3 regions of the Paenarthrobacter sp. TRD_SC_7 genome follow, and region 2 is predicted to be linked to each of the others. Evidence: riboswitches for the same ligand, from Rfam matches in the RefSeq annotation. Region 2 holds a riboswitch; each other region holds the start of a gene.

Region 1 (9,778 bases), 1.5 Mb from region 2:
GACATCCGGCGCCCGCTGGGGATCCGCCGCGACTATCCCGCTGAGCACGTGGCCACCGCCCTTAGCTACCAGGTGAAGACCACCACCAAAATGGGTGGTGGCAAGGAAATCGCGGAGGGCTGGCGATTGGTGGCATCTGACACGTCCTTCGACCATGGCAATGGTCCGGCAGTCGAAGGTCCCGCCATAGCCCTGCTGCTCGCAGTGTCCGGTCGGCCCGTGAGGGACGACGAGTTGGGTGGCCCGGGCGCGCCGATTTTCCTGCAACAGTCGGGAAACCAGTGAAAACGGGAGAAAAGATGACCGCGCTACTCTCTGCCGACGTCGAGGTCTTTGGCCTGACCGGCCGAATCCTTTGGACCGAGGGCACGCCTGCGCCGGAGCCGGACGCCGGGCCCGGGTCCGAGCCCGCATATATCTTGATCCACGGCATCGGGGTATCGCATCGATATCTGGCGCGGCTGCATGCTGTTCTCGCGGCGAGCGCGCCTACGTACTCACTGGACCTTCCAGGTTTCGCCGGGACTCCCAAGCCCGGGCGCCAGCTTTCAGTGGAGGACTACGGCGCCTTCATCGCCCAGACCCTTAAGTCCCGCGGCATCGACTCCTACGTGTTGGTTGGCCACTCCATGGGCGTGCAATTTGCGATCGAAGCGGCCTTGTACGCCCCCGAGCAGGTCCGGCAGTTGGTACTGATGGGTCCCGTGGTGGATTCACGGCACAAGAATGTGTGGCGGCAGTCGCTGGCCCTGACCATCGACGGAGTACTTCGCGAGAGCCCCACGTCCAACCTGATCGTCATGTCCGACTATGTCCGTTGCGGCCCCAGGTGGTACCTCACCGAGCTGCCGGTCATGATGGAATACCCCACGGAGAAACGGTTGGCCGGTATCCAGGTGCCGGTGCTGATTCTGCGCGGGAGCCGGGACCACGTGGCCGGACCCGAGTGGTCGCTCCGGCTTTCGCGGGCGGTGGCCCAAGGGCGCCTGGTGGAGATTCCGGGCGTCGGGCATGTGGCGCAGCACATGCGTCCCAAGGCTGTAGCGGATGCCATCCGGAGCTTCGTCACCTCAACCACGCTTCACAGCTGAGCGTTAAGTACGACGCCGTCCCATGGGTTGGGTGCCCCTTGTTGGGTCAGCGCGCCGCGGCTAGGCTGGCCGGGCAGGCACAATAGTAAGCCTGCTTACGAAAGGGTTGATCGTGACAGACAAAGACTCAAATGAAGAAATTCAAGGCTTCGGCGCAACCGGCGCCACTGGGCCCTACGGCGCCCCGACGACCCATGGGACTGACAAGGCCGACGTCAACGCCGATCCCGAATTGCGCCAGGACGAGGACGATGATCCGGCCGCATCCGCCAACCCCGATCCACTCGACGGCAACATCACAGGGCTGGAGCCAGGCGGCGGAGTACCCCCGGGAGAAACCCCGCCCGCCGAGGACAGCATGAGCATGGACCAAGGGCACGAGGAGTAACTACTGACCGGGGCAGCCTAGCTAGGGAAGCCTCAGGATTTCCCCGAGGTCATACTCGACCGGTTCCTCCAACTGCGAGTACGTGCAGCTCTCGGGCGTCCTGTCCGGCCGCCACCTCCGGAACTGCGTGGTGTGCCGGAACCTGTCGCCTTCCATGTAGTCGTAGGCCACCTCGATAACGAGTTCGGGGCGCAGGGGCACAAAGGAGAAATCCTTGCCCCCGCTCCACCGGCTTTGGGCGCCGGGCATGCGTGAACCGCCGGCAGCGTCGTCCTGGTTGGCCCACTCGCCCCACGGGTGCTCGCTGAGTTCGATCTGATATGGCTCCAGCTCTGCGACCAGAGCCTCCCGGCGGGCCATGGGGAACGATGCCACCACTCCCACATGATGCAGCCGGCCAGTGTCGTCATGAAGGCCGAGCAACATCGACCCCACAACTTTGGCGGTCTTGTGCCAGCGGAATCCGGCCACCACGCAATCCGCCGTGCGCTCGTGTTTGGTCTTGAACATCAGGCGTTTGTTGGGTTGATAGGTCCCGTTCAGCGGCTTGGACAGCACGCCGTCCAGTCCCGCGCCTTCCAACTGCACGAACCACTCCTGCGCCCGTTCGAGATCCGTCACCGCGGGGGTCACATACACGGGAGGCTCTGCCTTGGCGAGTGCCCGTTCCAGAAGCGCGCGGCGCTCTGAGAACGGCCTGTCCATGAGGTTTTCGTCGCCCAAGGCAAGAATGTCGAACGCGATCATGGAAGCCGGGGTCTTCTCGGCAAGCATCCTGACCCGGCTGTCGGCGGGATGGATCCGCTGCTGCAGAACCTCGAACTCCAGCCTGCTGCCCTCGATCAGGACGATTTCGCCGTCGATCACGCATTTGTCCGGGAGGTTCTTCCGTAGGGCATCCACCACTTCCGGGAAGTATCGGGTCATTGGCTTCTCGTTGCGGCTGCCCAGGATGATCTCATCGCCGTCCTTGAAGACGATCGTCCTGAAGCCGTCCCATTTGGGCTCGTAGTGCCCAACATCGGGGATGGCCGGAACGGATTTGGCGAGCATGGGCGAGACGGGTGGCATCACAGGCAGGTCCATAGACAATGTCTACCTGCCGGTGCACCGCGAAGCTAGTGTCAGGCCATGGATATCTTCCTCGTGTTGGCCCCACCAGGCCGTGCAGATCCAGAAGATCCAGTACGAGCTACCGGCTCCCGCGCCGGCCCCGAAGCCTAAGTCATAGAACCCCATCGCTTGGGCAGGCCTACCGCCCGTTACATTAATGTGACTTTACTTTCCGGCTCATGTACCGTCGTAGGGCGACCCGTATCTCCGCTGGGCCGCTTCCGGATTGACGCCGAGCTCTGCCGCAATCCGGGATCCGCCAGACCCGCGGCAGAGGCGGGGGACCCACAGTTCCCGGGCTTGGTATCCAAGTCCTCGGGGTGAAGCCGCTTAGGCGGCCGGACGGCCTCGTCCGAACCCGACAGCTAACCTCGAAGGCGTTGAGAGGCAACCACCATGTCCCCAACCATGGATCAGCCGCGCCGCGCCCACAATGAAGGCGAGCGCACCAAGCCAACCGGACGCCGTCGGGCCCAACCCAGCGGATTCCCCACCAACGCACCGGCGGACTCCGCCGCTGCGCCCCAAAATCCAATTAGCACAGGCACGACGCCGGAACCCGCCACTGCGGCCCTGCCCACCATCGCGGCGCCCGCGACGCGTGCGGCGGTTCGTGCGGCCGAGCGGGAGAGGGCAGCCCGGGCTGTGATCGCGCCCGAGGAATCCCTTGCCGAGGCGTCCGCGACTGAGCATTCCGCAACTGCAATGATCCCCACGGCTGCGATCTCCAATACGCAGGCGGCAGCTCCGAAGTCGACCACGCCTGGACCCCCTAGCGCGGCGATCCCCGTTGTGCAGCCGGCTGGCATGGAGCCGGGTTCGCAGGAGTTCGGCACCCAGGAATCCGCAACCGCAGCTATTCAAGTGGTGCAGCCTGCAACGCCGGAACCCGCCACGGCGGCCATTCCCGTGGTGTCTGCCCGCGAAGAATCCGCGAGCACACCCGAACCGGCCGAGTCACCGCGGGGCAAGTCCCCCGCGCAGGTTGCTGCCGCGGCAACGGCGTCGGCAGCACTGGCAAGCCGCAAGGATGTTCGGAAGCAGGCTGCCGCACCCACAGCTGGCAGGTCCAGCTTCGGACCGACGTCCTCCTTTGGCCGCGAACCTCACTCCGCCCTTCGAAAAGCAGCGTCGGTCAAGCACATGAGCCAGCGCATGGCCGTGGTTGCAGGGGCGCTTGGCCTTGTGCTGACGGCCGGGACGCTGGGGCAGGCCCTGGAGTTGCCCTTCTTCGGCCGGGAGACTCCAGCGCAGGAGGCCAGCGGGAGCGATGATCGCACCTCGACTTCGGCGTCTCCCGCGCCCAAGGCTTCGTACTCCACGGCTTCGTCGCCATCAGCCTCGTCAATGGCCACGGCGTCCTCGGAAGCCGGGCAACCGGCAACGGTAGCGGAGGCGCCCGCGGCAGGGTCGCCGTCGTCGACTGCGACCCCGCAGGTCTCACTCGCGGACCCGGTATGGGTTCCGTCAGCCGCACCCTCTTCCGTCCCGGCCGTTCCTGGCGTGACCAGCCCGATCCCCACCCAGCCGGCTCCTGCGCCGAGCGAGGTGCCGTCGGACACCATCACAACGCCGCCTGCGCCGACCCCGACCCCTACGCCGACCCCGACGGTCACGCCGACGCCGACTCCCACACCAACGGAGACTGCAACGCAGACCTCCAAGCCGCGGCCGGGCAAGCCGAATGCCGCCACCACGCCGCAGCCCACGGAATCGGGGCTTCAAAGCATCCTGGATGCAGCCCAGCAGGTCCTCAAGTGAGCACGCGCCTGCCCCGTACCTCCAGCCATGTGGGGTGGCATGGCCGGCACTGCAGCAGCAGCCGGACTGCCACGTTCCGTCGCCGGATGGGACGCTGGAGCTGCCAGCGCTTGAGGCGCTCGTAAAGCATCACAACAAAGGAGGCAGGCACCCGGGTGCCTGCCTCCTTTGTGGCGTCTAGTTTCTGGCGTCAGATCCGCGGCCGCCCGGCCCAACGCCGCGCCTTCAGGGCGGCATGTAACTCGAGCCGGATCGCGCCACTCAACGGATCAGCACCGATGTGTTGGCGGATCCGGCCGAGTCGGTTGTAGATGCTGCTCCTGTGGAGGTGAAGTTTGGCGGCGACGTCCTGAACCGAGCCATCATTGTCATAGAGCAATTCCAGGACGGGCAGAAGCTCGCCGTTCTTGTCCTGGTCCTCCAGCGTCAGAAAATGCACCGATCCCGTGTCATCCCAGCCACCCGGCGCCAGCAGGCGATCAAAGAGCTGGTAGACACCAACACTCCGGCTGTCCACGAGCTCACCTAGCGGGAGGTCCACTGCGGCCGCTTGCGCAGCAACCTTCGATTGACGATAAGCCCCCGATAGCTGCCGGATGACTTGGAAGGGTTCACTGATGCCCAGGATCACCCTGTCCACCTTGCGGCCAGCGCGCTTCGCAAGCTCCAGTTGATAGTGCACCAACACCTGGGCATGGTCCGCCCGGCCCCCCGACTCGCGGAACAGGACCACCGAATGTGTTTCTGTTCCGGCGCTGAACAATGCGGCATTGACGCCGATAGTGGACTGCAACGCCGCCGAACGATGCGTCAGGGTTGCGGCAATGGGATCGACGTCGGACCTCGCGCCGTCCGGGTCGAGGATGGTCACCAGCTGCCATGGACCGCGCCCTTGGATTTCCTTCCACCCCGCCACAGCTGCCACAGCGTTTGATTCGCCGCTGCAGGCTGACAGGAACTCCTGCTCGCGCCGTCGCCGGAACTCTGATTCGGCCGTGTTGGAATCAAGGAGCAAGCCCGCCAACAGGTCCAGCTCGTCACGCACGCCGGGCAACTCGGTGAGTATCGCCGTCGCGCTTTGCTCTTCAAGGTCCAGTTGCACCCACAAGTAGCCCACGCGGAAACCCCGCACCAGGAGTGGCACGCAGACGCGGCCCAACATGCCTAGTTCGTCGTTGGCGGGAACGACGACGGGACGCACAGCGGTTGCGATGCCGTGGGAGAGCTGCCACGCACTGACATCGGTAGGGACGCGCTTGCTGAGGAGGAAGTTCACCCTGACGCGGTCGGCGTGTGACTGGTTGGAGCTGTAGGCGAGGAGGACGCCGTCGAGGTCTTCAAGGGACAGGCCGCGGCCAAGCTTCAGTGCGACGCGTTCAACGATCTGTTCCACGTCCTGCTGCATCTGAAAAGCGTACCAACAGCAGGCGACACCTGACGTTCCAGCGCTCGACAAATGTCGAGCCGCCTTGCTGAAGATCGTTGTATTCACAGGGATTCCCTGTGCTGGCGACTCTGCGTCCATGTCGCCTGCCTCACAGCCGGATTTATTCTGGAATCACAGCCCGCAACAAATTTTCGGCCGACGAGGCCGCTAACGATGGAGCCCACAGATGATCATCGGCGTCCCCAAAGAAATCAAGAACAACGAATTCCGCGTAGCCATCACGGCCGCCGGTGTCCACGAGTTCCGCACCCACGGACACACCGTTCTGGTTGAGCGCGGCGCAGGGCTCGGCTCGGGCATCACCGACGAGGAATACTCGATCGCCGGAGCCGAAATCGTCAACGAAGCTGACGACGTCTGGGCCCGCGCGGACATGGTCATGAAGGTCAAGGAACCCATCGCCGCGGAGTACCACCGCTTCCGCAAGGGCCTCATCCTCTTCACTTACCTGCACCTCGCCGCAGAGCCCGAGCTCACCGCCGAGCTCATCAACTCCGGCGTCACCGCCATCGCTTACGAAACCGTGCAGGAAGGCCGCACCCTCCCGCTGCTCGCCCCGATGTCCGAGGTTGCAGGCCGCCTGTCCGTGGTGGTCGGCGCTTCTTCCCTCATGGCTCCGGCCGGTGGCAAGGGTGTCCTCCTGGGCGGCGTACCGGGCGTGCGCCCGGCGAAGGTTGTTGTCCTCGGCGCAGGCGTTGCGGGAACCAACGCCGCCGCCATGGCGCTGGGCCTCGGTGCTGATGTCACCATCATGGACATCAACATCAACCGGCTGCGCGAACTGGATGCCCTCTACCAGGGCCGCCTGAAGACCGTTGCTTCCAACGCCTACGAGATCGAGAAGTCAGTTATCGACGCAGATCTGGTGATCGGCTCCGTCCTGATTCCGGGCGCCAAGGCTCCCAAGCTGGTCACCAACGAACTGGTTGCCCGCATGAAGCCAGGCTCGGTCTTGGTGGATATCGCTGTTGACCAGGGCGGCTGCTTCGAGGACACGCACCCCACCACCCACCAGGAACCGACGTACAAGGTCCACAACTCGATCTTCTACTGCGTTGCCAACATGCCTGGCGCTGTTCCGAACACCTCCACGTACGCACTGACCAACGTCACCCTGCGCTACGCCGTGGCACTGGCCAACCTGGGCGTCAAGGCCGCCTTCGACCGCGACCCCGCCCTGGCCGCCGGCCTCAACATCGCCGCAGGCCACGTGGCACACCACTCCGTGTCCGAGGCGCACAACCTGCCCTTGGTCACCGACTGGCACAGCCTGGTTTCCGCGTAGCGGACAGACACAAACAAGCACGAGGGCGGGTTTAGCCCGCGCCGAGTTGGCACTTAATCCCAATGTTGGCGCCAAACACTGGGATTAAGTGCCAACTCGCGGGGAGGTTTGGGTCTGGCGACTAGGGCTTTCCGGGGAGCGACGGTTCCAGGTGCGTTGGAACCGGGACTGGAAGACCGGACGGGCCAAGCTTTGAGGGATCGATCGTGGCAGGGTCAATGTCCGGCGGCGTTACGGGCAACACCGGAGGCGTGGGGATGACGCCGTTTCCGGGATCGGCACGGGACGGGACCCGGGGCGCGTGCGGCGATGCTCCACCGGGCTGCGGCTGAGGATCGGGAACGATCGGAGTGCCCGGCGTGGCAGGCGTCGGCTGGAGCTCCGCTGGAACAGGAGCCTGCTGTGGCCCTTCTTGGACCGGCAACGGTTCCGGGGTTGAACCGGCGGGGCCCTTGGGCTGGGGAGCGCTGCCGGAGCCCGGGGTGAACTGCGAAACTACGGAACCGATCGCTGCGCCAAGGTGCTGGAATGCACCCGGCAGGCCGCCCTCTGATGCCACCGCAGCCGTAGCTCCACCAGCCAAGGACACAACAACAGCGAGGCCTGCCACAGCCGTCCGACGATTCTTCCGACGCCGGGCAGCAAGTTCGTCCCCAGGCGCGGATTCCGGGGCAACCGTGGCGAGTACCGCCGTCGGCGCGCCGGATGATGCAGAGGGGCCGGCCGTCGTCGTGATCTGCTGGGTGCCTGTGATCTGCCGGGTAACAGCAGCCGGGCTGCTGACCATGAGCGCGCGGACTGCATCGGACGGCAACGGGGCGGTGCTGGCCAGCGATCGGAGTTCAAGCAGTTCGGTGCGGAGGTGCGCGTCATTCAGCCCGGCGTCGGCCAGCAAGTGGTCGACTGCCTGCTGGTCGCTGCGTCCGCGAGGCGCAAATTGTTCGCTCATGATGTGCCGTTCCTTAGTAGTGCACGCTTCTTCAGTGCACTCAATGCCCTGCGCTGCAATTGTTTGACGGCTCCCTGGGACTTGCCCATGATCGCCGCGGTATCCTCCACCGAGAGGTCAGCAACAACCCGGAGTGCCAGGACTTCCCGATAATCGTCGGGGAGGTCGTCGAGGATTTCAGTGACACCCAGGCCAGCGGCCCTGCCGAAAGCCTGGTCTTCGGCCGATGGTGCCCGACGCCCGTCCAAATCCGCTTCATACGGCGTCGAGTCCGGCGTTCGTTCCCGTTTGCGGTAGTGATCCACCATCCGGGCGTGCGCGATGGAGAACAGCAGGGTCTTTGCGCCCTGGAGTCCGCCGTGGAGCGTTTCCAGCTTTGGATACAGGGCAAGGAACACGTCCTGCGTCACGGCCTCCGGGTCGTCCACGCCCCGGGCCCGGAGGTAGCCAAACACCGGTCCGGCGAAGTTATTGTAGGCAGCCGTGAACAGCAGCGCGGGGTCGTCCTGATCCGCCTGCACATATTCATCAGCCAAAGGGTCAAGCACCCGTGGATGCCTCCGTCCCACACACTACGTAGCGGGGCTCCTTGTCCTAAGCCAAGGAGCCCCGCCCTTAAACCGTAACCGCTGCTTGCTTAGCGGACAGAATCGAGGGGAGCTCCGGGAACAGCCGGAACCTCGGTGGGAACCTGCGTCGGCAGCTCAGGCGCCGCAGGGACAGCAGGCACTGCCGGGACGGCGGGCGTCGCCGGAACGGCAGGCACTGCGGGTACAGCCGGAACCGCAGGCGTTGCCGGGAGCTCCGACGTGACGGCGGCGTCGGCGTCGACCTCTGCCTTGGCCGAACCGTCGGCCTTCAGGTCCGCGGCGTTACCAGCCTCGATGACGGCCTCGCAGTGCGCCTCCACCTTGGCTTCGCCACCTGCGGCAATGGCCAGGGACTCGAAGCCCGGGACCTTCGTGTCAGACTTCAGGCCGCCGTTGAGGAAGGCGGTGCAGAGACCGAAGGCCTCCGGGGAGGTAGCGGCTTCCGCTGCTGCCTTGGCTTCGGACACGGCGTCAGTGGCCTTGGCCTGGCCAGCCTGGGCGGCCTCAGTTGCTGTTGACTGCGCGGTCTCGACGGCGTCAGTCGCCTTGGTCTTGGCGGCGTCGGCTGCTTGGGCAGCCTTCTCAGCAACCGGGGCCGGCGCGCCAACGAGGTCGTGAGCGGTCTGTTGGATTCCGGTGGGAAGTGCGCCATTGAAGGCAGCGACACCGGTTCCACCGGCAGCTACGGCTCCGGCAGCCAGGACGCCCGCGGCGACTTTGCTGGTGGCAAGGACAGTGAACAAGGACATGAAACCCTCCGACAAACGATATTGGGATTGCCCCGGTCGCGGTTGGGTCGCGACCGGATGATCAGCGTGCGGACGTGGCCCGCACTCCCCTTACATCGTTCGCGCCAGCGGTGAGGTTACGCGTTCCCCAAAATTTTTTTGGTGGGGGTCCGTCCGGCTATCGGTTGAGGACACGCAGGTTCGTCCGAGCCGCGGAAAATTGCTTCTGCCGCCCCGATTTGAACGTCCTCAGCCCGTTCTAGGGTCACCAACGGATTTGGGTGTCGCTCGCGGACCTATCCGGCCAGGGCCCTAGCATGTTCGATCAGCTTCAGCACGGCAACCGAGTCGGCCGGATCAACAGGTGCCGGAAGCGTTGAGGCGGTGCCGCCGTCGTCGAGTTTTTCAGCGAGGATCCGGTAGAAC
Region 2 (9,778 bases):
CAGGGGCCGCCGCCGCGCGTCCGGCCCCGCTGCTGAGCTGCGGCCAGCCACCGTCGTAACGGAGATCCGGCCTCGCGACACCGAGCGTCAGGTGCGCCGCCGTAAGAGCCCGTTGCGCCAGGTTGCCGATTTCGCCGCTGCCAGCGGCGTCGGGCAGAAGGCTGGTGTTGCGCTTGCCGCCACCGGACTTGCCTTGACTGTCGGCCTGCCTGCCACAAGTCCCGTCATGGCAACCTCGGAATCAGGCCAGACTGAGTCTGCCCTCGCCGTAGCCGCCCCTGCCGGCAGCCAGCCCGAGGTCTCCGCCGCCGCGTCCGCCAAGATTGACTTCAGCCGAGCCGCCGTGGCTACTGCAGCCGACCCCGACGGGAAGCTGAAGCAGTTGCTCAGTGCGCAGTCGGCCGGGAGCATCCAGCGTGCCTCATCCGTCGGCACCATGGCCAGCCCCCTTGACACGCTCACCACGGCATCCCCTTTTGGTTACCGCATCAGCCCCCTCACGGGTGGTGCCGGTGATTTCCACCGCGGCCAGGACTTCGTTGCGCAGTGCGGCACGGCTGTGCACGCGGCAGCCACCGGCAAGGTCACTTTCGCCGGATGGCACGAATACGGCGGAGGCAACCGCGTGGTCGTGGACCACGGCAACGGCCTCGAGACCACGTACAACCACCTTTCGTCCTTCACCGTCAAGGTTGGCCAGACCGTCAACCGCGGCGATACCGTCGCCCTGAGCGGCACCACGGGCGCTTCCACCGGCTGCCACCTCCACTTTGAGGTCCAGGTCAACGGTGAAGTGGTAGACCCCATGGGCTGGCTCTAAAAGCCAGTTGATGGTTGCCTCTCGCATTCGCGGGACGCCCCGTGACCTGAATGTGACATTCGCGTTCAACTGTTGTAGCGTACAGAGCGCATCGGCTTTTTAGGGGGCCGGTGCACTTGAGTGGATTGCCTAGCTCTGCCACCACTCAAGGTCCGTTCGCATAAATCGTCTGGCAGGGGCGGGGGAACCACTTCTGGTCTTCGAAAGAAGGCCTTGGGGTTAAGTCGCAAAGCTTCCTTGGAAGCAGCGCCGCCGGATGACTCCCATCCGAATCCGACAGCTCACCTCGCAGGCATTGGGAGAGGCTACCTACGTGTCATCACGCACTACCCCTGCGCGCCATCGCGCCCAAACGGTTCGTACGAACCCGTTGAACACTCTTTCCAAGGCTGTTTCATCCAACGCAGGAACCGTGGGCCGCCAGGCCGCCGTCCTGGCAGCAGCCTCAGGCCTCGTCCTCACAGTGGGCGTACCGGCACAAGCAGCAGACGCCGACGTTTCCAAGTCGGAAGCCTCCAGCACCCAACAGCTGGTTGTTACTGCAGTGGTCACCGCAGCGCCAACAGCAACCGTTTCCTTCGAGAGCCCCACCGTGGCTACCAAGGCAGCCCCCAAGGTAGTCCAGCGCGCAGCGCGGGTTACCGAGCGTGCAGCGGCCACCACCAGCGAAGAAACCGCCGAAGCAGTCTCCGCAAAGTCCTCCAAGGCCAAGGATTCGGCTTCCAGTGCCGCTGCCTCCGGTCTTGCCGCCATTGCTTACACCGGCATCGGTTCGCCCTACGTTTGGGGCGGAACCACACCCAACGGTTGGGATTGCTCAGGCTTTACCCAGTGGGTCTATGCACAGGCCGGCATCAGCATCCCCCGCGTCAACGCCTGGACGGCCATGACGCCCACCAGCAGTCCTGCTCCCGGCGACCTCGTCATGCAGAACGGCGGAGCCCACGTGGGCATCTACGTCGGCAACGGCATGATGATCAGCGCTTTGAACCCCGGTCAAGGAACGCTGCTGCACTCTGTAGCGTCCACCGGCACCTCCTCGTTCTACACCCTCCGCTAGAGAAATAATCCGGTTCGGGGTCGGCCGGCATGCCCCCAATGCTGGCCAGCCCACTACCCGCGTGCACCCCCAACTGCACTCGGATACGAAAAGAGAAAATCATGACCAGTGCAAACAAGATTGCACGGCACCGCGCTGAGGCCCCTAAGACCAGCTCGCTTGCCGTCATCGCCAAGGCCGTAAGCAACAACGCCGGTGGCGTGGGCCGCCAGGCAGCAGTTATTGCCGCAGCTTCAGGCCTGGTCCTGACCAGTGGCATCGCCGCCAACGCTGCCGACACCAACGTGGATCGTGACTCCACGTCCACGTCCACTCTGGACGTGCAGTCGGTAGTCCAGGCCACCATCGCCGCGGACTCCACTGTGGCAATCTCCTACGAGCGCCCCGTGGTCACCACGGTGGAAGCCCCGGCTCCCGTGGTGGTGGAAGAAGCTCCGGCCAAGGTTGAAGCCAAGGTTGAATCCAAAGCGGCAACGGCGGTTACCGCCAACGCCGCTCCGGCAGCCAACGCGACCGTTGCCGTCAGCAGCGCAACCCCCGCTCCGGCAGCCCCGGCGGCTTCCAGCGGCCTCGGCGCAGCAATCGCTGCAGCTGCTTACGCCCAGCTCGGCGTGACCCAGGACTGCACCATGCTGGTGACCAACTCCCTGGCTGCCGTGGGCATCAACTTCCACGACTGGCCCGCCGGCTATCTCTCCCTGGGCCGCACCGTCAGTGCAGCAGAAGCCCAGCCCGGCGACCTCGCCTACTACGCCAACGGTGGTTTGGCTGGACAGGCCCACATCGCTGTCTACGTCGGCAACGGCCAGGCAGTGCACGGTGGATGGAACGGATCCACCACGGCACTTTTCAGCGCCAACGTCGGCTCCGGCCCGGTTTTCATCCGCGTCAACGGCTGATCCACATCGCGCAAGAACACCCCGCAGGCTTCGGCCGGCGGGGTGTTCTGCTTTAACTGCTACCCGTATTCGTCCACGCCACACCAATTGCCTGGCGACACCCACATCCGAGCGTCGCCGGCCCGTGTGGTTGGCACCAGAGAATGTGAGTGGCGTCAGTCGCGGTAGCAGGTGAGGCGGCTCTATGGGTTCGACGACGGCGTTCGGGTGGGTGCCGCCGTCGGACGTTGGCGGGTGGTTGGCTCGTGGAAGCGGGCGGCCGCCACCCACTTTGGTTCTGAAAGCCTTCCGACACGCGGCGAACAAGGTGTGTCGGTCCAGATCTGCCCCTCAAAGTAGGTGGTGGCGACACGCAGAGGGGCCCCGATTTCCGCCACATCCCTTAACCGCGCATGAACTCTTGCCGACACCGCACGCGAAACGACAGAAAAATTCGTTGATACGGCATATAAGTGCTTACCCTTGTGTTGTCGATCCACAGCCCGTACATGCAGAGGGCAGCCGGCCCTCGTGCCCCTGACGGGTGCGGCCGTGAAGAGGTACGTGCATGCGCACACTCGTTCTGAATGCTGGATATGAACCGCTGGCGGTAATAACATTCCGCCGGGCGCTGGTCCTTGTGCTGACTGGGAAAGCTAGCGTAGTGGCCGAAGGCGACGAGCCTGTCGTCGGGCCACAGGAGATTCTCGGAAGACCTTCCGTGATCCTCCTCAACCGCTATATCCGTCCCCGGTACAACAGGATTACCGCCGTGAGTCGCCGCGGGGTCCTTCGCCGCGACGGCCATCGCTGCGCCTACTGCGGGAAAACAGCGCACACCATAGACCACGTCCACCCCAAATCCAGGGGCGGCGCGGATTCCTGGGAAAACCTGGTTGCGGCGTGCTTGAAATGCAATAACGCCAAGAGCGACCACACGCTGGCAGAAATGGGTTGGAAACTCCGTTTCACGCCCGGCGTGCCCCAGGGAACCATGTGGCAGATCAAGGAACTCGAGAAACCTGCGCCGGACTGGGACCCGTTCCTGTTGCCGGAATCCGCTGCCTGATCGATTTCTGCTGGTCTCCGTCCGTCCCGGGTAATCTGGGCGGATGGAGTTCAATGCCGTGATTTTGGCGGGTGGCCGGGCCACCCGTCTCGGTGGCGTGCCCAAGCCATCGTTGAAGTACGACGGCGACACGCTCCTTTCGCATGCCCTGCAGGCTGCCCGGGGTGCTTCGGCGGTGGTTGTGGTGGGGCCGGACGCTCCCAACGATGAGCCAAAGGACAGGGGACCACTGCCGAGCGGTGTCTTGAGGGCTCGGGAGGAACCGGCATTCGCCGGGCCGGCCGCGGCAATTGCGGCCGGCATGGCTGCGCTGCAGAGGAGTGGTTCGAACACCCTGTGGACGCTCGTGCTGGCATGCGATATGCCGCATGCTTCCCGTGGTGTTGACCTCCTTTGGGATGCCCTTGAAGCAAATCCCGGAGTGGAAGGGGCGATGGCAGTTTCCGGGGACGGGCGGAAGCAGCCACTCCTGGGGGCCTACAGTACAGCGGCTCTGGAAAGGGAAGTGGCCGTAGCTTCCGAAGGCTCGGGGTTAACGAACTCTTCAGTGTTCCGGCTGCTTGCTAGGCTGAACGTGCTGGACGTGGCCGTCCCCGCGGGGTCCACCGATGATGTGGATACGTGGGAGGACGCCGCGGCCTTGGGCATTGACTACGAGTTGGAGGCGGACGTGAAAAGCCAGGAAGAGACGCTCGAGGAATGGTGCCGCACGCTGCTGCAGGCTTTCGAGCTTGAGGGTGTGGAAGTGGACGTCAATGAGGTCCTGGCGGTCGCAGGAGTGGCGGCGCATTCAGTAGTGCGCCCAGCGGCGCCCCTGACCACGTTCATTGCCGGATACGCGGCAGGCATGGCCCGCGGGATCGGCCAGGCCAGCGATGATGCATCCATGAATGCCGCACTGGACCTGGCACGCAAAGTTGCCAAGGAGTACTCGGAGTCCGGGACTGACCGAGAATGACAGAGGCCCCCGCAGAGGGCCATCACGCGGCACACACATGGCATGAGGCCCGGCAGCGAGCATTCGAGGTTGCTGCTCCCATCCCGCCAGGCCCCGTGCCGCTCAGTTCTGCCCTCGGGCGCACCTTGGCTTCGGATGCCTTGGCCGTGCAGGACATGCCCCACTATGCTTCGTCCGCCATGGACGGATGGGCCGTCAACGGCAGTGGCCCATGGATCCTCAGCGAGCCCGGACAGCGGCTGGCACCGCACCAGGCGAGCCCCATTGTCACCGGCGGGCTGATACCGCCCGGCGCCAAGGCAGTACTGCGCAGCGAAAGCGGTGTTATCACCACGGACGACGACGGCCTGCCGGTTCTTGCGCTGGGCGGCACCGCCAAACCGGGGGAGCCCCGCAACGGCCAACACATCCGTAAAGCTGCAGAAGAGGCTGCTGAGGGTGATGTCCTGCTCAAGGCAGGGACGGTGCTGAATCCGGCACACATTGCCTTGGCAGCGCTTGCTGGCCTGGACCACGTGGACGTGCTCGGCAAACCGCTGGTTCGGTTCCTCCTGACGGGTTCGGAAGTCGTTGCCCAGGGTGTTCCCTTGCCTGGACAGGTCAGGGACACCTTCGGCCCGCAATTGGGCGCCGTCGTCGAACTTTTGGGCGGCATCGCGGGCGAGCAGCTCAAAGTGGGCGACAGCTACGAGGACTGGATTGCCGCACTCCAGGACACCGAGCCGATACTGGACGAGCTGACGCCCGACGGCCCCTACGTCGAAACGGAGCCGCCGGCAGACGTCGTCATTACTACAGGCGGCACAGGACGGTCGGGGACCGACCATTTCCGCAAAGCCGTGGCAGAGCTTGGCGGCAGTTTGCTGATCGATGGAATTGCCATGCGCCCGGGACATCCCGCCGTGCTGGCGGAGCTGCCGGACGGTCGGTTCGTGCTGGGACTGCCGGGAAATCCTCTCGCCGCGATGATGGCGTTGTTTACTGTGGGCGCACCCCTGCTTGCTGCTTTGGGCCATGGTCGCTTGGAAGAGGTGGGTGAAGTTCCCTGTGGATCGACAATCGACGCGGACCCCGGACGGACCCGTCTGATGCCTTTCAAGCTGGTGTATGGATTGGCATCGCCAGCGCAGCATGCCGGCCCCGGAATGATGCGTGGCCTGGCAGGTGCGGACGGGGTGATGGTGGTGCCACCCCATGGAGTCCAATTAGGCGAGATGGTCCCCGCCTTCGCGTTACCTTGGGGCAAACCGTTGCCCGTGCCGAAGGCACCGGAGGACAAAACCGGCAAAGCCGCGCCCAGGCAACGACGGAAGGCGCCTTCGGGTCCTGTGGACTGGAGTGCGTTGGGCGCGTGAGGGGTGCCGTGATCGGCTTTGGGCTTGGTGACAAAGTGCAATGATGGATTCATGAACAGGCATGCTCCAGAACAGGACATCAACGAAGATGACCTGCAAATCCACCCGCCCAAACAAGCCGCGGCCGGCCTCAAAGCTGTCACGGTTGCCCTTGAACGCGGTTACGCCCAAGCCGGAGTAACCCGTACGGTCCGTTCCATGCTCCGGGTCAACCAGCATGATGGCTTTGACTGCCCGGGGTGTGCATGGCCGGAATCGATCACCGGCAGGCGCAGTCCCGCAGAGTTTTGCGAGAACGGTGCCAAGGCGATCGCCGAGGAAAGCACCACCCGTACAGTCGGTGCCGAATTCTGGGCGAAACATTCTCTGGCAGACCTGGAAGACAAGACGGAGTACTGGCTGGGGAGCCAGGGAAGACTCTCCGAGCCCGTGGTTATCAGGCCGGGTGACACTCACTACTCGCCGATCAGTTGGACCGAGGCTTTCGCCCTGATCGGTGAGCACATCAATGCCACTACACCTGACAAGTGCGTGTTCTACACCTCCGGCCGGACGGCCAACGAGACCGCCTTCATGTACCAGCTATTTGCGCGAAGCCTCGGCACCAACAACCTTCCCGACTGCTCCAACATGTGCCATGAGTCCTCAGGCAGTGCCCTCAACCCGACCATCGGAATCGGCAAAGGCACTGTTTCCCTGGAGGACATCCACCATGCGGAGCTTGTTCTGGTGGTTGGCCAAAATCCTGGAACCAACCACCCCCGAATGCTGTCCGCCCTCCGTGACTGTAAGAACAACGGCGGAAAGATTGTTGCGGTTAACCCGCTTCCCGAAGCGGGCCTCTTGAACTTCAAGGACCCGCAGTCACTTAATGGTGTGATCGGCGGCGGCACCACCATCGCGGACGAGTTCCTGCAAATCAAGGTGGGTGGCGATCTCGCGCTGTTCCAAGCACTGGGACACCTGCTCCTGGAGGAAGAGAAGCGCAACCCGGGGACCGTCGTCGACCATTCCTTCATTGAGCAGCAGACCGAAGGTTTCGCTGCCTACAAGGAAGCGCGTTCGGCATTGGACTGGGACGAAACCGAGCGGGCTACCGGGCTGACCCGGGCAGAAATCACCAAGGCTGCCGAAATGATGGCTGCCTCGAAAGCAACCATCATTTGCTGGGCGCTCGGGCTGACGCAGCAACCGCACTCGGTGGATACCCTGCGTGAAATCATTAACCTGCTGCTCCTCCAGGGAAACTTCGGCAAGCGTGGGGCGGGTGCTTGTCCGGTCCGTGGCCACTCAAATGTTCAAGGCGACCGCACCATGGGCATCTGGGAGAAGCCCAAGGAATCCTTCCTGGCCGCGTTGGACAAAGAATTCGGTTTCCACATGCCGCGGGATCATGGCTACGACTCGGTGGAAACCCAGCACGCCCTGGAAAAGGGCGAGGTGGATGTTTTCGTGTCCATGGGCGGAAACTTCGCTGCGGCGGGCTCGGACACGGCTGCCCTTGAGGCTGGCCTGAAGAAGGCCGGGCTGACGGTCCACATTTCCACCAAGCCCAACCGTGCCCACGTGGTGCACGGCAAGACGTCCCTGATCCTGCCCACGTTGGGCCGGACGGACACTGACGACAAACACCCCAAGGGCAAGCAGTTTCTCTCGGTGGAGGACTCCATGTCCGTCATCCACAAGACCCAAGGACGGCTCGAGCCTGTTTCAGAGCACCTACTGAGCGAACCGGTGATTGTGGCGCGTATGGCCCAAGCGACGCTGGGAGACAGCCACGGCGTGGACTGGCGCGCGATGGCGGAAGACTACGACGTGATCCGGGACCATATCTCCCGCGTCATTCCCGGCTTTGAGGACTTCAACGCCAGGGTCCGCACCAAGAACGGCTTCGTCCTGCCCAACCCACCCCGGGACACCCGAACCTTCGCCACGGATATCGGCAAGGGGCGCTTCTCCGTGCGGCCGCTTGAGTACCTCGAAGCACCCGAGGGCCACCTGATCCTCCAGACGGTACGCAGCCACGACCAATACAACACAACGTTCTACGGCTTGGATGACCGGTATCGCGGCGTCTCGGATGGTCGCCGCGTGATCCTCGTCCACCCGGGTGACCTGGAGGAACTGGGCTTCGAGGACCGCGACCTGGTGGATGTCATCTCTACCTTCGCGGGAACAGAGCGGCGTGCCAACAAGTTCCGGCTCATCGGGTACCCCACGGCCAAGGGATGCGCCGCGGCGTACTTCCCGGAGGCCAACGCCTTGGTGCACCGCGAGCTTGTGGCCCGGGAATCCAACACCCCCGGTTACAAGGCCATGACCGTGCGCTTCGTGAAGCATGAGGAGAACGGATCCTGACATGGGACGCGTAACCCAGCGCCGCAAGGTGCACAAGTTTGTCTTGGACGGCTCACCGCAGGCCTTGGAGCATCCCGTCCGGTTCAAGGAAGACGTCCTGGCCGTGGAGGAGCCGCTGGAGATCCGGTTGGGCGACATGTCTTTCTCCGTGACCATGCGGACCCCCGGAGATGACTTCGACCTCGTCGCGGGATTCCTGGTCTCGGAAGGGATCGTGTGGGAGCCGGGTCAGCTGGTCTCGGAACGTTTCTGCGCCGGGGAGGACGAGAACGGGGTGCAGACCTTCAACGTGGTGGATGCACAGCTTCGGCCGGACGTGGAACGGCCCGATACCGGCCGTAACGTCTACACCTCCAGCTCCTGCGGAATCTGCGGCACGGACTCCATCGATGCCGTTCGAAAGTCCTCGCACCACAGCCCCAAGGAAGACGACGTGGCTATCCCGGTAAGGGCGCTCGCCGCCCTGCCGGACCGCCTCCGGGAGGCCCAAGCGGTCTTCGCCAAAACGGGTGGTGTGCACGCTGCGGGCCTTTTCAGGATCCACGACGACGGCACTACGGAGCTGCTGTGCCTCCGGGAGGATGTGGGCAGGCACAACGCCGTGGACAAGGTGGTGGGCTGGGCGTTGCGGACCGGCATGCTGCCACTCAAAGGGACTGTGCTTCAGGTCTCCGGCCGGGCGTCGTTCGAGCTCGTCCAGAAAGCTGCCATGGCCGGAATCCCGGTTTTGGCCGCTGTCAGCGCACCCTCCAGCTTGGCTGCAGAACTGGCGCAGGACTCAGGCATCACGCTGGTTGGGTTCAGCAGGGGGGCCAGCCTCAACGTGTACGCGGGTCGCGACAGGATTGTAGGAGAAGAGGCTGCTTAGGGCACGAAGTTCGCCGAGGATAGTGCTCCATCACTTGGTTATTGAGCTGGAACAACGTAGATTTTATCCATCGATTGGAAGCTCAGTGAACGCAGATACGCTGTCAGCGCCCAGCACAAAGAGGCCCGCTTACCACGCCTTGTCACTCCAATGCCCAAAGGGGAATTAATTGCACGACGACCGCCGGATCACTGAACAGCGTCTCGATCGATTTGTTCGGGAACGCATTCTTCCGGCCATATACGGCAGGGCGATTCCGCTGCAGCTCAGCAGCTGGGATGCGCCGGGCGAACCCGTGCCCGCCGCGGAAGCCCTGCGCCAGGTCTTCGCGCCGCAGGAGCCCGGCGCTCCGTGGGGCAAGGCATGGAGCACAAAATGGCTGCGCCTGCAGGGTGAGGTGCCGCAGGACCGG
Region 3 (9,778 bases), 760 kb from region 2:
TCAGCGGCACCATCTCTTCGAACAGGGACAGAGCCTCGTGGTGGCTTCCAAGGAGATCGGGACGGATATTGGGGTCGTACGTGACCATGCATCCGCCCTGCGCCTGCTCCAGCAAACTCCTCACAACACTTGCGCCGGGCTCCAGGAAGGTCGCGATGGAGCCCGTGTGCAAGATCCTTGGAGCGTACGGCAGGGCAAGTGGAGCCAGCGCCCAGTCAATGTCGAAGGTGTAATCGGCCGAACCGTCGGCAGTTATTCGGGCGGTCGCCGTCGCGGTCTTGCCTGCCGACATGGATCCGGGCAACAGGACCACGCCTGCGCGCTGGAGGTGTGCGGCGATGGCATCGCCCCGCTCGTCACGGCCAATGGCCGTCAGCAGGCCCGTTTTCACGTCCAACAGGCCCAGGCCGTAAGCGACGTTGGCAGGCGATCCGCCCGGGTACTCCTTCTGCCCGTCAGCCGACTGGACGATGTCGATCAAAGCCTCACCCACAACGACGACGTCGAGGGGCTCAGGTGCGTGGGAAGCGGTGCCGGTCATGCGGTTCCTGTGTCTGTCGAAAGGAGGATTGAGTTCAGTATCTCCCATCACACACAGCGCCAATGCAGCCTACGCGGACTAAAGTCGAATCATGCCCGCGAATCTTCCTCCCGGCCTGCCCATCGTTCCCGACGGCGAGCGCCCATCATCGCCGCTCCGGGAACGGAATGCGGTGCACAGTCCTGTTGAGCACGCCCCGGCGGACGAGGGTTATGTTTCCGGGCCCTTCGAGATGTCTCCTGAGGACTTTGAAGAAGCCGTCAGTGACGCCCTGCAGCTGATCCCGCCCAAAGCGGCCAGCGCCATGGACAACGTGGCGATCTTCATCGAGGACGACTACACGCCACAACCGGGCGAAGATCCGGACACCGTGCTGTTGGGACTCTACGAGGGAGTTCCGCTGACCGAACGCGACTCCTGGTGGGAGGCAGGCTCCCTGCCGGACCGGATCACGATCTTCCGCCAGCCCATCCTGAATATCTGCAGCACCCGCGAAGAAGTCATTGATGAGGTGGCCATCACGGTGGTCCACGAGATTGCTCATCACTTCGGAATAGACGACGACCGCTTGCATGAGCTCGGCTGGGGCTAGCCTTATAGGCATGGGGCACGACCACAACCACTCCCACGGAGTCACAGCAACCGGCAAGCACCGGAAGCGGCTTATTGCCGTCCTCGCCATCACCTTAGGCGTGGTGGGCATCCAGGTGATTGGCGCCGTCGTGTCCGGATCCTTGGCCCTGCTGGCCGATGCCGGACACATGCTCTCTGACGCGGCAGGTGTGTTCATTGCCCTGATGGCGGCGTGGATTGCCACCCGGCCCGCGAGCGACCAGCGAACCTACGGCTACCAAAGGGCCGAGGTTCTGGCTGCCTTGGCCAACGCCCTGATCCTGATCGTCATCGCCGTGGTGATCATGATCGAAGCCATTCGCCGCTTTGGCGAGCCGACCGAAATCCAGACGGACGTCATGCTGTGGGCCGCCATTCTGGGTGCTGTGGCCAACCTCATTTCCCTGCTGATCCTCCAAGGTGCGCAGAAGGAAAGCCTCAATGTCCGCGGAGCCTACCTTGAAGTCCTCGGTGACCTCCTTGGGTCTATCGCAGTCATCGTCGCAGCCGTGGTGATCATGACCACGGGATTCAGCGCTGCCGACCCGCTGGCGTCCGTGCTGATTGCCCTGATGATCATTCCGCGGGCCTGGCATCTGCTGCGCGACGTTGTGGATGTACTTTTGGAAGCCACACCCAAGGGCGTTGATGTGAACATGATCCGGGAGCACATCATTGCTGTGGACGGAGTGGTGGATGCCCATGACATCCACATCTGGACCATCACGTCCGGCGTTCCCGTGTTCTCGGCCCACGTGGTGGTGGAAGATGACGTCCTCAACGCCAGCGGGGCGGACAACATCCTGGATCAGCTGGGCTCTTGCCTCGGCCGGCACTTCGATACTGAGCACTGCACGTTCCAGTTGGAACCGGTGAGCCACTCCGAACACGAGTCACACCAGCACGCCTGAGCTGTTCAGCGCTCAGCATTTTTGGAGCTGACCGTCCCGGCGGCTCCGTCCACAGTAATGTGCTGGCCCGTGCTGATGCGCGAGGTGGCGTCTGGAACGCCCACCACAGCTGGTATGCCGTACTCACGGGCCACCACAGCGCCATGCGAGTTGGGCCCTCCCATCTCCATGACCAGCCCTCCCGCCGTAAGGAAAAGCGGCGTCCAGCCAGGGTCCGTTGACGGCGCCACAAGGATTTCCCCCGGTTCCAGGTGGGCGCCAACCGGATCCATGATGACGCGCGCAGGAGCAGAAACCAGACCTGCCGACGCCGGACTGCCGGACAAAGTGCCAGGGCGCTGCTTGCCGTCAGCCGCCGTGGCCTCGGGTTCTGTCCCGTCAGACAACAGCACTCTCGGAATGTGCCTGCGGCGGAGTTCTTGGTCGTAAGCAGCACGACGTTCAGCAACGACCTCGTGGAGCTCGTCCCCTGCCAAGGCGACCTCGACGCCGTCAAGGTCCAGGAAGAAGATGTCCTCAGGGCGTTCGATCCGATGTGCTGCCGCAAGGTCATTCCCGACCAGGAGCAACTGCTCCCGCGCCGCCGAAAGTCCCAGGACCAGGTTGTACTTGGGCAACTCCCGCAGCCCGGCGAATCGCCGAGTTCGGTCCAAGGCAATTCTCACGATCGCCGCATGCAGCGGACTCTTCGCCCTGGCGCGGGCCACGAAACGGGCTACTTGTTCATCGGCGTCCCTGGCTGCTCGTGCGAACTGTTGGTCCGGGGCTTCCGCACCGTCCGCGAGCCTCAAATAGTTGGCTACGACACCGAGTATGTGCGTCGGGTCATCGGACCAGCGGGGCATGCCCAGGTCGATCTCGGCAACGGCTCTGTGTCCATATTTCTGCAGGAACCTCTCCAGACCGGTCTGTGCAACCGGCGGAAGGACGGCGTCGCGATACTGTTCCACGAGGTCTGCTGCCGTTTGGCCAACCATGGAGGCAACGGCGTCGGGATCTTCACGGATGTCAGAGGCGAGCTGCCACAAAGCCAGGTCCATCTCCGTGGTGACGTTGTTGGGTAGGCCGCGGATCACTGTTTGGAGCTCGTCGTAGGGTGCTTGCTCACCAAGGATCCGCCTTACCAGCGCCAGCATCGCGAAGCCGAGGGCAGGGAGCGGCAGCACCCTCGGCACTGTGGCGAAGACTTCCTCGCCCAGGATTCTCTGTACGTGACCGAGCCGCTGATGGGCTGAGGCTTCACGCGGGACGGACAAGCTGCCGCGCAACTCCGTGCTGAGCCTCTCCACACGCCTCATTGCCTTGTTTGGACGGAACAAACCGCGGAACAGGGACTCGGGAACACGGTACTTAGCCGCCACCGGGGCCACGTGGCGGATCAGTTTCAGGGGTGTCTTAATGGTCACCGTGAAGCGTGGGTCGTCGAAGAGTCCACGCATGATGGCTGCGGAGCGGGCTTCCATGACATCAAAAACCCGTGGCACGATTGTCCGGCCCACCCGGCTCCGCAGCACCGCCGTGAAGTCGAAGAAGATGCGCCGTCCCGCCTCGTAATAGGGAGGCGGACCTGACCGGGGATCGGGAACATCGAAAGCCGCCGTCTTGGCGACGCTCGAGGCTATCAGCCGGATTCCGGCCAACCCCATGGGCGTCAGAGGCCTGGTGAGGCCTTGCGCGAGGCTGAAGTTCAGGAACGCGTGCTCGCCGGAAGCCGGAGGGGTACGCGTAGTTTGCGGGTACAGCGTGGTGATGGGTCTGGCCTGTGTCAGCCACAACTTTCCGTCGTCATCGATGGCCCACTCGGTATCCTGCGGAGCGCGGTAGTGATCCTGGACCTGAAGGCCCAGCTTGGCTAGCTGGAGGACCTGACGGTCACTGAGGCAGGGCTGCACCCCGGCATCGTTAGGCTCGTCCTGGTTGGGCTGTACGTCTTGGTTGGCCTGTAGGTCTTGGTTGATCCGTTCAACTCGTTCCGTGCCACCGCCCGGTGTGGGACGGATCTGCACTTGCCTATCCCCCAAGGTCCTTTTCACAATGGCACGGCGCTGGACGTCTACAACATATTGGTCCGGGTTCACAGCCCCGGACACCACCGCCTCTCCCAAGCCAGGGCTGGCGTCAATGATGGTTTCATTGCGATTACCCGTCATCGGGTTGGCGGTAAACATGACGCCAGCGGTAGCTGAGTCCACCATTTCCTGCACAACCACCGCCAGGGCCACAGTCGCGTGGTCGATCCCGTTGGTGGTCCGGTAGACCACGGCACGGTCTGTCCAGAGCGATGCCCAGCATCGGCTAACGGCATCCAGAACTGAATCCACGCCCACAACATTCAAGAACGTGTCCTGTTGTCCGGCGAAGCTGGCGAACGGCAGGTCCTCTGCGGTGGCCGAAGACCTGACGGCCACGGGGACGTTTCCCCCCAAGTCCTCGTATGCAGACCGCACCGCTTCAGCGACCCCGGCCGGTACACCGGCGTCCAGCACCACAGACCGGGCTCGGGTGGCAAGCCCACTGAGCCGGTTCACATCTGAGGCGCTGGTCTCCTCCAAAGCCGCGAAGACATCCTCCAAGACAGTAGCCCGGAGCGCCTGCCGGTACGCAGCTGTTGTGAGGCAGAAGCCGGGCGGCACGGGTAGGCCCTCGCCGGCCAGCTCGCCTAGATTGGCTGCCTTGCCACCGACCTCCGGAAGCATCGTGCCGCGGATTTCGGCGATGTCCAGTACGAACGCCTTACCGGATGCGCTAAGGCTGTTACTGTGACCCTGCGATTGCTCCCCGGGCTGCTGGCTGTCCATGAAGTTACAAACTCCGGCTTAGGCAGCGCCGAGCATTGGCCCAAACTTGGGGCGGTCAGCGAGACGGGGATCCTCACGGTCCGGGACAACCAGCACCGGGCCCTTGGCGTGGTGCAGGACTCCGTCGGACGTCGAGCCCAGGAGCATCCCCGCGAATCCACCGCGGCCCCGTGTACCCAGAACCACCAACTCCACGCTGCGGCTGGTTTCCACCAGAACATCAACCGGCGAGCCGTCCCGGAGATCCGTCTCGATGGTCAATGAAGGGAAGTGGCTTCTGAGCCACGCCGCACCGGCGTCAAGCTGGACCCTGATGTCCGCAAACAGGGCTTCGCGGTCCAAGGGAGCCGGAACCCAAGCCAGGGAGCCGCTGTATTGCGGTACAGCACAGATCACCCGGAGCTTTGCTCCCATGCGTTGCGCTTGTTCGGCAGCTTCGAGCACGGCCACGCGGGCTTGCTCGGAGCCGTCCACCCCCACTGCAACCACGTTTTCCACCGTGCGCGGGCCCGCCTTGGCATGCTCAGCCTTGATGTGTTTGTCCTCGGTATTCTCGCCAAGCCGGTCGGCACAATAGAGGGGAACCGTCACCGTGGGACATTTGGCGTGGGCGGGCAAGGCACTGCTCACCGAGCCAAGCAGGCGCCCAACGAACCCGCCGCGGCCCCGGCTACCGAATACAAGGAGGGCCGCCTCCGCGGAAAGGTCCAACAGGACACCTGCGGCATCGCCGTTCTCGACCGAAGCATCAACGTCGATGGCATAACCGGAGACCTTTTCCAGGGCCTGCCGAACGATCGCGTCCGCGCCCTCGCGGATCACGGAATCGTCAACTGTTGCGTAGCCACCATCCAGCCCCGAGGCGGCGAAGATGGGAACGGAGTAAGCCGTGACGATATGCAGGGGAAGTTGCCGACGCTCTGCCTCCCGCGCGGCCCAAACCAAGGCACATTGACCGTGCTCTGAACCGTCCACTCCCACGACGATGCCGCCTGGTTCCACGGCCTGATCCAGGCCGTCCTGTGGCTCTTCACTGTGTCTGCCGTGCTGGTCCATTGGGGGCCTGCCTCTCCACCTACTGCTTGATGTTCCGGCTATTCTGCCAGAGGTTCTCCGCGTCGGATTCCCTGACTGTTTCATTGTCAATGGCCGGAGCAGGAGAAACTCGGAAATTTCTCCTCCCAGTGCCCACTATTCTCGGTCAACAGTGGCGAATCAAGGCGACATCGGGCTATGTGCATAACGGTCCGGGCTCGGTTCCCGTCGGCCCACATTGCGCTGCGGAGGAACATCCAAAACGCGCCGTCCGGGAGGCTATCCATGGCCGAAAAAGTTCGGTAGTGTTCGAGTCACCGAATGGCCGGCAATCGTGTCTCACGACACACACTCCGGCCATTTATTTGCGGCCGCTTGGGGAACTCGGACGCGATCCCACGCGATGCCGCAAGGCACACACGTCAAGGAGGAACCAAGCAGTGTCACACACGCCTGATTCCGGCACGGAACGCACCACAACCGTGGTCATCGGGGCCGGCTTGTCCGGCTTGGCAGTTGCCAGCGAGCTCAGCCGCTACGGCGTGGGCTCAATCGTCGTAGACGGGTTTGGGGCCTTGTCCACTACAGGACCCTCCGTCCATACAGGGATGCTTCAACGCACCGATGCCGCAGATCCCGCAGCAATGCAGCAACGCAACGAGATCCTCCGCCACCTGCGGAACTACGCGGCCAACCATCAGCTGGACGTTCGCAGCACCACCCGTGCCGTCCGCCTTGATTTCTTGGGGTCAGACCCCTCCCGGCAAATCGGATACGGGCTGGCAGCCAGCATGACGACAGCGGGACTGAGGACCGGGCTTCACGTATCCGGCCCGCGCGAATCCACCCCTCGCCAATGGGCCGTCCACACAGCCAACGGTGTCCTCCTGGCGGACCACGTAGTAGTGACCCGCTGCGCCCAAAGCCAGTTGCGCCGCATGCTCGCCGAACTTGGGATAGCCGTGGGCCAGAACTTTGCGGCAGCCATGCGGGCACTGGGGATGCACCTTGTGGGCGTTGGGGATCTTATTACCCCGTCGCCCAAGGAAGTGCTCCGGCAAGCCAAAGCAGTTGGCCAGGCTATTTCATCCAAGGTAGCCCTGCCAGCAGCTCCCGGCATCGCTCTCGCCTAGCGCAGCGCAGCGCAGCACCAACAAGCACGGTACCTACACAGGCCTGACTCCCGCACCGGCCCGCCGCCAACGCGACCTGCCGATCCGCCGTCGTACTTAACTTTTTAGAACAGAACTTAACGCCAAAGGCCGGCGCCTCCGAAGACATTTGTCTTTGAAGGCACCGGCCTTTGAGCTGAAGCGTGAGGCTTATGCGCCTGCGCGTACGTAGGTCAGGGGACCCGTTGCGGTCAGCCAGCTGATCGGGTGGATGCCCGTCTGGTTGCCGTTGATGCCACCGCTGATGGCCTGGCCGTTGCCGATGTAGATGGCAACGTGGCCGGACTGGACAATCATGTCGCCAGGCTGGGGAGCGCTGACAACCTTGCCGTAGTTCATGAACTGCATCGGACCGAGGTCACCAACAGGGATGCCTGCAGAGCCGAGGGCCTTTTCGACCATGGCGGTGCAGTCTTGGAAGACACCGATCTGAGCGTAAGCCGAAGCAACCATGGCAGCGTTGACGCCACCGACTGCGGGGGCAGCAGCTGCAGGAGCGGCAGCCACAGGAGCAGCAGCAACCGCAGCCTTGGCGGCGACGGGAGCTGTTGCAGCAGCAGTGGTGACGGCTGCCTTCTTGGCCACGGGGGCCGCAACAACGGGAGCCGGCTTTTCGATGACCGGAGCTGCTACGGAAGCAACAGCCGGACGCTCGAAGTTGACGGTAGCCGTTGCCAGAGCGGTGACAACCTTGGTGGGTGCCTCGGATACGGTCTCAGCGACCGTTGCGGGACTGGAGTCGCGCTGAACCGGGGCCTCAGCTGCGTGAGCAGCAATGGAACCGGTCAAAACGAGGCCCGAGGCTGCTGCGATAACAGCTGCCTGGCGGCCAGCGCCGGAAGCGTTGCTGGCAACTGCCTTCGAGATGGAGATGAACGGATTAGGACGTACGCTGTCCGCCTTACGACGGCCGCGAAGAATGCGTGAAGACATGAAAGAGCCTCTCCCGATGCCTGCGAGGTTAGCTGTCGGATTCGGATGGGAGTCACCCGGCCACTATCCCCCGCTGTTCAGCGGAAGCTTCGTGACTTCACCCCAAGGCGCGCTCGAAAGCGGCCTAAATTGGGTTCCCCGTCTCTGCCGTAGGTTTGTCTGCGAACGGATTCCGGACTGCGGCAGAGCTAGGCAATCAGGCCGGAAGTGCCCGCTACGTGGAACAGGCACAGGTACTACCGTACGCGATGATTCCGCCGAAGTCACATTTAAGTAACGGGAACGGCGCTTCTGGCGTGTCGCGGTAACCGTTTCGAGATATTCGCAGGTACGTAGAAAACCGCGTTATTCCGCGGGAGTATCGCCGTCGGGGCCATTGGATGCGGCGAGTTTCTTCCGGGCGGTAACGGCAAGGTAAATAACGAGACCGGCAGCCACAACAGCCAACCCCACAATGCTCCACGGGAAGGGCTGGGAGGCGTCCGCTGCCGGCTCGCTGTTACCTGTTCCCGGAGCGGCGGTACCCGCCGTCGGTACTGCGGCTGACGGGGCTGACACCGTCGGTGAGGCACCAGCCGGGCCGCTGGCCGTCGTCGTGCTTCCTGCAGCGGCTGTGAACGTGAAGGTGCCCTCGATGGGGTGGGAATCGGAGCTGACCACCCGCCATACCACCGTGTACTCAGCTGCGGGAGCACCCTCGCGAAGCTTCTGAACGGCTTGGTTGTCGATGATTTCGACAGGACCGTCCGCCCAGTTCTCGCCGCCGGCGGTCACAGTTACTCCGGAACCGATCGCGAGCGGACGGTTGTTGAACGTGATGGAGACCGACGCCGGGACTTCCGCAATGCTGGCACCGTTGGCTGGCGTGGTTGATTCGGCGACGTCGTGCGCAGACGCCGGAGCCGCGGAAAGCAGCAGGGCGGATGCGAAAGCAAGGGCGGCGACGACGGCGGCCAGAAGCGGGCGGATGGTACGCATGGGGCGGTTTCTCCTAGTGTTGGCTTCCTTACAGACTAGGCGAATCGTTCGGAGGGCCCACACCGGACAACATAGGATTTGAGAGCAAACTCCCCTCGATCCCCGGAGACCTTCATGCTGAAACAAGGTTCTGCAGTCGACCGTTACTTCAAGATCTCCAAACGTGGATCCACGTACTCGCGGGAAATCCGTGGCGGCTTCGCGACCTTCTTCGCCATGAGCTACATCGTGGTCCTGAATCCACTGATCCTCTCCGGACCTGACTCGAGTGGAGCCTCCCTGGGCTTCACGGCCGTGGCCGCCACTACGGCTTTCGTCGCGGGCATCCTGACCATCCTTATGGGCGCATGGGCCAAGCACCCGTTTGCCGTGGCCACAGGCCTGGGCGTCAACGCCTTCGTCGCTGTCACAGTGGCCTCCCATCCTGGGCTGACTTGGCCGGACATGATGGGGCTCGTGGTGCTTTCCGGCATCACCATGCTCATCCTGGTGCTCACCGGCTTCCGCACCGCCGTGTTCAGGGCCGTGCCTGAAGCCCTGAAGACGGCGATTGTTGTGGGCATTGGACTCTTCATTGCACTCATCGGCTTGGTCAACGCCGGTTTCGTCCGCCGCATCCCCGACGCCGCCGGCACCACCGTTCCGCTGGGCCTGGGCGTGGATGGCAAGCTCATGGGCTGGCCGACGCTCGTCTTCGCCGTCGGCCTGATCCTGACCATCGCGCTGGTGGTCCGCAAGGTCCGCGGGGCGATCCTGATCGGGATTATCGTGTCCACGGCGCTGGCTGCGCTCCTTGAA

Evidence for each region. A riboswitch is a leader RNA that binds a small molecule or an ion and turns the genes downstream of it on or off. The one in region 2 is predicted to bind cyclic di-AMP.
Region 1: linked by a shared signal. The riboswitch ahead of AC0J5Z_RS03595 (hypothetical protein) and the one ahead of AC0J5Z_RS18595 (C40 family peptidase) in region 2 are both predicted to bind cyclic di-AMP.
Region 3: linked by a shared signal. The riboswitch ahead of AC0J5Z_RS00070 (NlpC/P60 family protein) and the one ahead of AC0J5Z_RS18595 (C40 family peptidase) in region 2 are both predicted to bind cyclic di-AMP.

Annotation. Positions count from the first base shown of each region.
Region 1 is NZ_CM149587.1:707,242-717,019, reverse strand. Features, by position in the region: gene AC0J5Z_RS03615 (maleylpyruvate isomerase family mycothiol-dependent enzyme) at 1-285, shown strand, start outside; gene AC0J5Z_RS03610 (alpha/beta fold hydrolase) at 300-1,091, shown strand; gene AC0J5Z_RS03605 (DUF6480 family protein) at 1,204-1,479, shown strand; gene AC0J5Z_RS03600 (ATP-dependent DNA ligase) at 1,501-2,565, opposite strand; cyclic di-AMP (ydaO/yuaA leader) riboswitch at 2,840-2,986, shown strand; gene AC0J5Z_RS03595 (hypothetical protein) at 2,989-4,353, shown strand; gene AC0J5Z_RS03590 (PucR family transcriptional regulator) at 4,544-5,758, opposite strand; gene ald (alanine dehydrogenase) at 5,967-7,085, shown strand; gene AC0J5Z_RS03580 (hypothetical protein) at 7,207-8,034, opposite strand; gene AC0J5Z_RS03575 (RNA polymerase sigma factor) at 8,031-8,582, opposite strand; gene AC0J5Z_RS03570 (hypothetical protein) at 8,672-9,373, opposite strand; gene AC0J5Z_RS03565 (Gfo/Idh/MocA family protein) at 9,649-9,778, opposite strand, start outside.
Region 2 is NZ_CM149587.1:3,902,307-3,912,084, reverse strand. Features, by position in the region: gene AC0J5Z_RS18600 (M23 family metallopeptidase) at 1-820, shown strand, start outside; cyclic di-AMP (ydaO/yuaA leader) riboswitch at 968-1,129, shown strand; gene AC0J5Z_RS18595 (C40 family peptidase) at 1,134-1,880, shown strand; gene AC0J5Z_RS18590 (NlpC/P60 family protein) at 1,982-2,779, shown strand; gene AC0J5Z_RS18585 (HNH endonuclease) at 3,327-3,827, shown strand; gene AC0J5Z_RS18580 (NTP transferase domain-containing protein) at 3,871-4,785, shown strand; gene AC0J5Z_RS18575 (molybdopterin molybdotransferase MoeA) at 4,782-6,140, shown strand; gene AC0J5Z_RS18570 (FdhF/YdeP family oxidoreductase) at 6,192-8,498, shown strand; gene fdhD (formate dehydrogenase accessory sulfurtransferase FdhD) at 8,500-9,366, shown strand; gene AC0J5Z_RS18560 (alpha-mannosidase) at 9,536-9,778, shown strand, end outside.
Region 3 is NZ_CM149587.1:4,151-13,928, forward strand. Features, by position in the region: gene AC0J5Z_RS00040 (carbohydrate kinase family protein) at 1-541, opposite strand, end outside; gene AC0J5Z_RS00045 (metallopeptidase family protein) at 633-1,133, shown strand; gene AC0J5Z_RS00050 (cation diffusion facilitator family transporter) at 1,144-2,064, shown strand; gene AC0J5Z_RS00055 (PEP/pyruvate-binding domain-containing protein) at 2,070-4,862, opposite strand; gene AC0J5Z_RS00060 (universal stress protein) at 4,881-5,918, opposite strand; gene AC0J5Z_RS00065 (FAD-binding protein) at 6,338-7,030, shown strand; gene AC0J5Z_RS00070 (NlpC/P60 family protein) at 7,220-8,002, opposite strand; cyclic di-AMP (ydaO/yuaA leader) riboswitch at 8,006-8,173, opposite strand; gene AC0J5Z_RS00075 (copper resistance CopC family protein) at 8,348-8,980, opposite strand; gene AC0J5Z_RS00080 (NCS2 family permease) at 9,095-9,778, shown strand, end outside.